DNA from 2 places in the Brevibacillus sp. BC25 genome. Region 1 is predicted to be linked to the other one. Evidence: predicted binding sites of a transcription regulator. Region 1 holds the regulator's gene; the other holds the start of a gene.
The links. The regulator Rex, encoded in region 1, represses fermentation and respiration genes when NADH is low (regulators of the CRP and FNR family bind a similar motif). The targets are predictions, from matches to a motif close to TTGTGAAATATTTCACAA.
Positions count from the first base shown of each region.

Region 2: a site for Rex is predicted at 2,589-2,606, ahead of PMI05_RS02265 (nitrate/nitrite transporter). Genes of this name have one in related genera too.

Region 1 is NZ_AKIX01000051.1:70,622-74,932, forward strand. It holds gene PMI05_RS30725 (hypothetical protein) at 92-271, shown strand; gene PMI05_RS15200 (amidohydrolase) at 335-1,639, opposite strand; gene PMI05_RS15205 (redox-sensing transcriptional repressor Rex) at 1,656-2,279, opposite strand; gene PMI05_RS15210 (ComEC/Rec2 family competence protein) at 2,295-3,200, opposite strand; gene dinG (ATP-dependent DNA helicase DinG) at 3,242-4,311, opposite strand, start outside.
Region 2 is NZ_AKIX01000012.1:22,262-26,572, reverse strand. It holds gene PMI05_RS02280 (hypothetical protein) at 1-143, shown strand, start outside; gene PMI05_RS02275 (serine protease) at 336-1,169, shown strand; gene hcp (hydroxylamine reductase) at 1,231-2,526, opposite strand; gene PMI05_RS02265 (nitrate/nitrite transporter) at 2,672-4,171, shown strand; gene PMI05_RS02260 (Crp/Fnr family transcriptional regulator) at 4,255-4,311, opposite strand, start outside.

The DNA of each region.
Region 1 (4,311 bases):
CGGGAAGGTTTTAGAACGACACGGAAAAGTTGCTAATCATAGCTTAAGGTCGGGCGGTCATACTACATATACACCCCGAGGAGGTGAGCGCGTGACATCTTCGCAACAAACCACATCTCCTGACATACTTGGGTTTCTGTTACAGGAATACCGCGTCTCCTGGGCAGGATTGTCGTCTCCCTTGCGTCAATGGTCGCACACACCCACTCTTCATTTTCGCCATCATCTCCTGACAAAAGCTGTGGCGAAAAATAACAACGGAACGTCGTAGTATCCAATTCCCCTACCTACACCTGCACTGCCTTACTCCTGTCCCCCACCTGACAGGAGCCTTTTACCGTTTTAACGTTTGGAATACGCGGTTTGCTTCGTAAATCGCACGCTCCTCATCGATAGTCAACAGCTTATGATTACGCATCAAGAATTTACCCGCTACAATCGTATCTTTCACATCGCGTCCATTTGCTGCGTACACGACGTGTGAAATCGGTTGGTGTGCCGGGTGGAAATGGGCTTGGTGGCTATCCAGCACGATCAAGTCAGCTTGCTTGCCTACTTCAATGCTTCCGAGCGTTTCCTCTTGGAATACCCCTTCTGCGCCATAACGAGTAGCCATGCGAAGTGCTTCCTCTGCTGGTACGGCTACTGGATCGTTGTTCACACCTTTGTGCAGGATCGCAGCGAGTTTCAATTCCTCAAACAAATTCAAATTGTTGTTGCTTGCCGAGCTGTCGGTACCCAGTGACACGCTTACACCTTTTGCCAACATTTTCGGAACAGGCGCAACACCGCTTGCCAGCTTCAGGTTGCTCACTACGTTATGAGAAACTCTCACGTTGTATTTTGCCAAAATGTCGATTTCTTCATCCGTTAGGTGAACAGCGTGTGCGACGAGTGTTGGGCGATTGAACATTCCCAGCTTTTCCAAATGAGCAACTGGACGCAGTCCGTAGTCCTTCTCGTTTTGACCGACTTCCCAAGCAGTTTCAGACATATGGATATGAAGCGGCAAGGAAAGCTCATCGGCTTTTTCGATAATTTGGGTAATAAATTCTGGTGAGCAGGTGTACGGCGCATGCGGTGCCATCATGACGGTAATACGCCCGTCTGCCTGATTATGCCATTCTTTTGCAAAAAGAGTCGCGTCTTTCAGCTTTGTTTGACGTTCTTCTTCGGAGCACAGACCGATCATACCACGGCAAAGGCGCGCACGCATTCCAGCTGCATCAACTTCCTTCGCCACGACGTCCATATGATCATACATATCCACAAACGTGGTGGTTCCGGTACGAATCATCTCGATAAGCGACAATTGGGTACCCCATTTTACTGTATCGCCCGTGAATTGCGCCTCCAATGGCCACATTTTGTCTTCAAGCCATTGTTGCAGCGGCAAATCATCTGCATAACCGCGTAGGAGGGACATACCAGCATGTCCATGCGTGTTGATTAAGCCAGGTAGTATGTAATCACCTTTTTGATCGATGACTTCATCGTATCCCGCTTCCGACAGGTCTTCAGGAGTTGGGCCCACATACGTAATCTTGTTGCCTTCGAATGCTACGGCACCATCGTAAATGACTTCATTCGTATCGTTAACGGTAATAACTGTTGCGTGAATGAGGATCGTCTTTTTCATAGTATACACTCCATTCTTACGTCAAATAGTAGGCCAAGCTTTGCAGGTTGGACGTCACATCCGCATAGTGAATGCGAACATCTTTTCCTGCGCGAATCGTCGTAGGGGCAAAATTCAAGATCCCCCTGATACCCGCTTGAGTCAACTGATCACATACGGATTGCGCTGCAGGTGCCGGTACCGTAATAATCGCTAGCTTGATTTGCTTGTTTACGATCGTTTCTTCCAGCTCTGCTAAAGGCTGGATCGGTATACCTGCGACTTTTTTGCCCTGCTTCTCTGGATTACTGTCAAAGATGGCCGCAATCCGCATGTTATCTTTCAAATAAGCGTTGTAGTTACTAATGGCATGGCCTAAATGCCCAGCTCCGACCAAAGCGACACGGATTTCATCCGTTAGCTTCAGAATTTCACGTATTTTTTCCACTAGATAATCGACATCATAGCCGATTCCCTTTTTTCCAAAATCACCAAAAGCTGCAAGATCTTTTCTGATTTGGGCAGGATTCACATCAAGATTCTTGCCCATCTGTTGGGAGGAAACGGTGGTCACCTCAACTTGCTGCAAATAACTGAGGTAACGCAGATAAATCGGCAAACGACGGACGACCGCTTCTGAAATCTTTTCGTGTTTTGCCACGTTCGGTCTTCCCCCCTAATTCTTTTGCTTCAAAATCCGATATTCTTTTCCATTCGATAAAATGGTAATGGAACCGTCGTGGCTGGTAACGTATGTCTCGGCCCATGACTCACCCAGGCGCTCCATGACTTCCGTCTGACCGTCTTTCATTTGATCCCGCGATCGACCTGTCTGAATAATGGCGACCTGAGGATCGACTTGCGTCAGAAACGGTTGCGAAGAGCCTTGATTGCTCCCCTGACCGGCTACCTTTAGCACTTCCGCTTTCAGTCTGCCATTTTGCCGTTCCAACAGTCGCTCTTCTGCTTTTTCATTCACGGCGCTCATAAATAAAAAACGCAATTGACCGTGCGTCAATCGAAAAACGAGAGAATTGTTCTGGGGCGATAAAAATAACGGTTCATCCGGGAGCAAAACTTCCATCGAGATTTCTTGGTCAAGAGCGAGTACTTGTCCTTGCTCTGCTTCCATCTGTTTTTGGTTGGAGCGAAGCAGCATGACATGGCGAATCGATGATGCGATCAGCTTGGGCAAAATGACGGCATCTACAAGCACTTGCTGGCTCAATGAAGCGTAGCCTCCCATATGCTCAGGCTGGTCGTTCGTCACCACTACATAGTCGAGCCGTGTGATCTTGAGCTCTGCCAAGCGCGCGGAGAGAACGGGCCAATCATCTGCCGTACCCGTATCAATCAGCATCGTTTTGCCGCCTGGCATTCTCAAAAGCGTACTCTCACCATGTGGAAGTGCCAAGTAGGTGATAATAAGACCCGAAAATTCCTGTTCTGTCTCTGTTTCAAACGGGTCATCTATCTTCACTGCTGCCTCTTGCAAATACAAATGGCTATCAATCGAGCATGCGCAAAGGAAAATCGCACTAAGAACTACAATCCACCAACGCCACTCTTTTTTCCATAACATTTATTTTATCACCTTAATCCCTATGAGACTATTGCTTCATTTTATGAATCTGACAGGGATTGCATACTAAGGAATGGCTCTATGCGCTCTCGCAGCGTTGGCCATGGACCGCTTTCGATCTGAAATGGCGGCAAAGATTGAAGGAAAGAGCGTCCATATCTCGACTCAACCACACGCGTGTCTAGAACGATCACGACCCCGCGATCCAAGTGGTGGCGAATTAATCGACCCACCCCTTGTTTAAATTGCAGAACAGCTTGTGGAAGAGACAAGGACATAAAAGCGTTTTTTCCTTCTGCCTTCAAAAGCTCTGCCCTTCCTTGATAGACAGGATGATTCGGTGGAGCAAATGGGAGGCGAACAATGACTAAACTGCTTAGCCATTCCCCCTGGATATCGACACCTTCCCAGAAGCTGCTCGTCCCAAGTAGGACACTTCTCTCCATGCTTCGGAACAGACGCACCAGCTTGCTCCGATTGTTGCTATCAATCCCGTGACCGAATAACGTATACGGTTCTGGGGCCTCCGCAAGGCGTTCCTTCATTGCTTGGTAAACAAGTCGAAGCATCGAGTGGGAGGTGAACAGGATCAGCGTCCTTCCTTTTGAAGCCAGTACGACATCCACGCACCCTTGAATGACCGCCTCCAAATACGTATGGTCACTCTCTTTGCCTGGTGCAGGGAAATCGGATGGAATCAACAGTAATCCCTGCTCTTCATAGTGAAACGGCGATGGCAGTGACAAAGTACGCACTCGTTCCTCGGGCAATTGGTCGAGACCAAACTGGCTTTTGATGTAGGAGAAGCTGTCTTTGACCGTCAGAGTGGCTGATGTCAAGATCAGACTCCGCTTCTGCGCGAAAAGCGGTTCTGCCAGTGAGTCCGCAACCTTCAAGAGTGCTGCTGACAAGTGAACCTGCTTGCGAGCTGTACGGGACTCTACTTCCATCCAATATACATACTCGGCATCCTGTTCAAGCAAAAAGAAGTGAAGCAGCTCCACGGCGTTTTGCCAGTCTTTGATAAGACCGAATAAATCTGTCAGTAAACTGCGTACGGCAAAAGGAGGCTTTTCCTCTTGCGGAGTCGTTCGCAATAGCTGCTCGATGT
Region 2 (4,311 bases), on a different contig from region 1:
TTGTTGGCACTTTTGCTTACAAAGACGAGCCAACACTTGGGTTGCGACATTATGTATTACGAGGAACGGTTCGAATGAAGCCCCCATCTGTGCGGGCAGGAGAAGTGGGAACATGGACGGCCGTTACGAATATGCCGCTGTAAGGAAATAGGAGGGTCTTATCTACCGATGGATAGGGCCTTTTTTTAATTCCATCAGGATCACTCGCAATGGGAAAAAATGAAATGTTTGGTAGAATAATAACAGAACAAATAGAATCTCAACCATTTGGTCAGCAGGGATTCCGGTAAGAAATGAAGACTGGCGAACACAAGACTAGAGAAGGAGGAAAAACTGTGAATAAACAGGCGGACAAGCAGACAAAAGAGGCATTAAAAGTATTACAGAACCAATCAGTCATCCAATCAGCTGAATACTGGGTACAAAATGCTCATGAAGGCGGGGTTGTCCGTGGAGACTTGGTAGCATTGCTCATCCAAAACATGGCGAAAAAACTGACTGCAACAGTTCCTCAACCCGAGCCGCCAGAAAAGCCGAAGCCTGAACCAAATCCAGACCCTACCAAACCTGCCAAGCAACCGAAGCCGTGGAGTGAAATCGAGAAGCTGGCAAAGGCTGCTTCGGTTCACATAGACATTGGATTCGGCGGTACGGGTGTATTATTGAAAGGCGGCCTATTGCTGACGGCAAAACACGTATCCAAAGGTAGAGTCTCTTTCAGAGTGAAAACGTACGCGCGGGATTGGTTAGATGCGACTTTGGTTGCGGAGCACCCGGGAATAGGAAAAGATGCTGTTGATCTGGCGCTGTATAAGATTGGGCGACCGTCTGCAAAATTACCATTCCTGCCTTTGAGCGCTGATCCACTTGTGAGTGGTCAAAAGCTACTGACTGTCGAAGCGGAGTATACGGACTGGATTGTAAGGACTGGAGAGTTGTGTCAGTTAAGCACCAAGATGCAACCGTGGGAATTTGACTGCTCTGTTCCTGTGGAGAATGGCAACAGCGGCGGAGCCGCCGTCAATGAATATGGAGAAGTGGTCGGTATTTTCGTCAACGTAACGGCTGTAGGCATCCAACGAGGAAGCATCCGGGAAAGCGTTCCTGGTGGAGAAGCAATCAATTTGCAGCACCAAGTTGTTTCAGAATGGCTTACAAAATGGTTATAAAAAAATAGAATGAGGCACCTTCCTGTTATAAGAAGGTGCCTCATTTTTGATTGGCGACAGTCTATTGAGTGATTCCGAGCATTTGCTTCATATCTTCTTGGGCATCACCAATCAACTGAATATGGAACAAGTCTTGCAATACTTCCAGAACACCGGGCTGAATGAACTCAGGCAATTTTGGACCGATCCGTATATCTTGTATCCCCAGGCTAAACAGACCGAGCAGGATGGCAACCGCTTTTTGTTCAAACCAGGAAAGAACGATACTTACCGGCAGCTCGTTCACTTCACATTCGAAGGCATCGGCTAATGCAGCCGCAATCGTAATGGTAGAAACCGAGTTATTGCACTGTCCCAAATCGATATATCTTGGGATATTGGTACCTGGCACGGTGCCGAAATCTACATCGTTAAAACGGAATTTTCCGCAGGAGGTAGTAAGAATGACTGTTTCTGGCGGTAAGGACGTAGCCAATTCACGGTAATACTCGCCTCCCTTGCCAGGAGCGTCACAACCAGCGATGACGAAGAAGCGTTTGATCTGTCCTTCCTTGACTGCCTGAATAATTTCAGGGGCGATGCCGAGGACCGTTTTGTGGTGGTAGCCGGTCGTCAATGTCAGTTCCGATTCGATGGAAACCTCAGGAAGAGACAATGCTTTTTCAATGAGCGGCGCAAAATCGTTATCTACAATTTTCGTCACGTTCTCCAAACCGGTTATATCATACGAAAAGAAACGATCGGCGTAGCTGCCACGAATAGGCATTACACAGTTTGTTGTAGCGAGTATGGCGCCGGGAAATTTCTCAAACAATTGACGCTGATCGTACCATGCTTTCCCGATGTTTCCTTTCAAATGAGGATATTTTTTCAGTGCGGGGTAGCCATGTGCAGGCAGCATTTCGGAATGCGTATACACATTGATTCCTTTGCCTTCTGTCTGTTTTAACAGCTCTTCGAGAGCAAACAGATTGTGTCCCGTAACAACGATGCATTTTCCTTCTATTTTGTTTTGCGAGACTGTGATTGGCTGCGGCACTCCGAAATGATCCGTATGAGCCCGATCCAAAAGCTCCATGACTTTTATCGCGGCCTTTCCTACTTTCATGGCCATTTGCAAATGTTCGTCTAAGTTAAAATTCACATTCGTCAATGTAAAATAGAGAGCTTCCTGTGTAATCCCATCCACTTCAGGATCGATATAGCCCAGTTGTCGAGCATGTGTGGCATAAGCCGCAATTCCTTTTAAAGCAAAAATAATTGTATCCTGAATACTCGCAAGATCTTCATTCTTTCCGCAAACGCCTATGACCTTACAACCACCTGATGGAGTCTGTTCACATTGATAACAAAACATGTATAATCCACTCCTTCGATTCAAGATTTCGCCTTGATTATAAGCGGATTGCTCGGAAGGAGCTGTGATTAAAATCACAACGAAACCAAACTTTGCCTTTTATCATAGTGGATGAAGAAGATTTCCCAAGTGAGGGGTGTTGTTTATGGTACGAAAATGGCAGTTGCCGTTACAGACGTTGAGTCTTACGGTCGGTTTCATGGTATGGGTCATTCTGTCATCGCTCATGCCTTTTATCAAAGAAACCGTACCTATGAGTGCAAGCGAAGTGGCGTGGGTGACAGCGATTCCTGTTCTTCTTGGATCGTTGCTGCGAATCCCCGTTGGATATTGGAGTAACCGATTTGGCGCGAGAATATTATTTAGCATCAGCTTTCTCTTGCTATTGGCTCCTGTGTTTTATATTAGCCAGGCGACCACGTATACAGATTTGTTAATCGGCGGGCTATTTATAGGGATAGGCGGAGCGGTGTTTTCCGTTGGTGTCACTTCTCTACCTAAATATTATCCGAAAGAAAAGCATGGTTCTGTAAACGGAATCTACGGTATGGGAAATATCGGTACAGCGATCACCACTTTTGCAGCGCCCGTTCTGGCTAAATCGTTTGGGTGGGCAACTACTGTACAAATGTTTATGTTATTGCTTGTGGGATTCGCAGTGCTTACCTTCTTGATGGGGGATAAAAATGAACCTAAGGTAGTGACTCCTCTTGGTCAGCAGATCAAGAGTGTCTACAAAAACGAAAAGCTATGGTTAATCAGTTTGTTCTACTTTATTACGTTTGGTTGCTTCGTCGCTTTCACCGTGTATCTCCCGAATTTTTTAGTGAGCCATTTCCAACTGGATAAAGTAGATGCAGGTATGAGAACAGCAGGATTCATTCTTTTGGCGACACTTGCAAGACCATTGGGAGGCTGGCTAGGTGATAGGTGGAACCCCTTCAAGGCATTGATGATTGTGTTTGCCGGGCTCGCCTTGTCTGGAATTGTCTTATCTTTCTCGCCATCGATTTTAATGTATACGGTAGGATGCTTGTTGGTAGCGATATGCGCAGGTATCGGTAACGGTGCCGTGTTCAAATTAGTGCCGATGTATTTCTCGAGACAAGCGGGGATTGTGAATGGGATCGTATCTGCCATGGGGGGATTAGGAGGATTTTTCCCACCGTTGATCTTAACGCTGCTGTTTAATCTGACGGGGCATTACGCGATCGGTTTCATGGCGCTATCTCAGTTTGCACTGGCAAGCTTGGTCTTGGTGATGTGGATGTTTTATCAAGAGAAGCTGCAGCTCTCCGCCACCATTATGGAAAAGACGGGAGAGGCGATACTGATTACCGATACACGAGGAGTCATTAAAAGTGCGAACCATGCTTTTACGAAAGTGACTGGGTATGAGATGAATGAGGTGATTGGCAAGTCCCCCAATATTTTAAAATCAGGCAAGCAGAGTGCCGACTTCTATCAAAAGATGTGGGATTCGATCAAGAAGAATGGCTATTGGCAAGGAGAGATCTGGAATCGCCGGAAGAATGGGGATCAATATCTCCAATGGCTAACGATCAGCGCGATTGTGGACGATGCAGGAGACGTCGAGTACTATGCTGGTATGTTCAGCGAGCTCGCGGAGCAAAGACATGGATAAAGAAGCTTGAACCCCTTATGAAAAAAAGTCTTGGACGGACAAGTCCAGGACTTTTTTCGTGCAGGAAAGGATGGAGACTTTGCTCACATTTGGCAAATATCTGGAGGGCAGTCATCACAAAAAATCGCTTCTTTTAAATA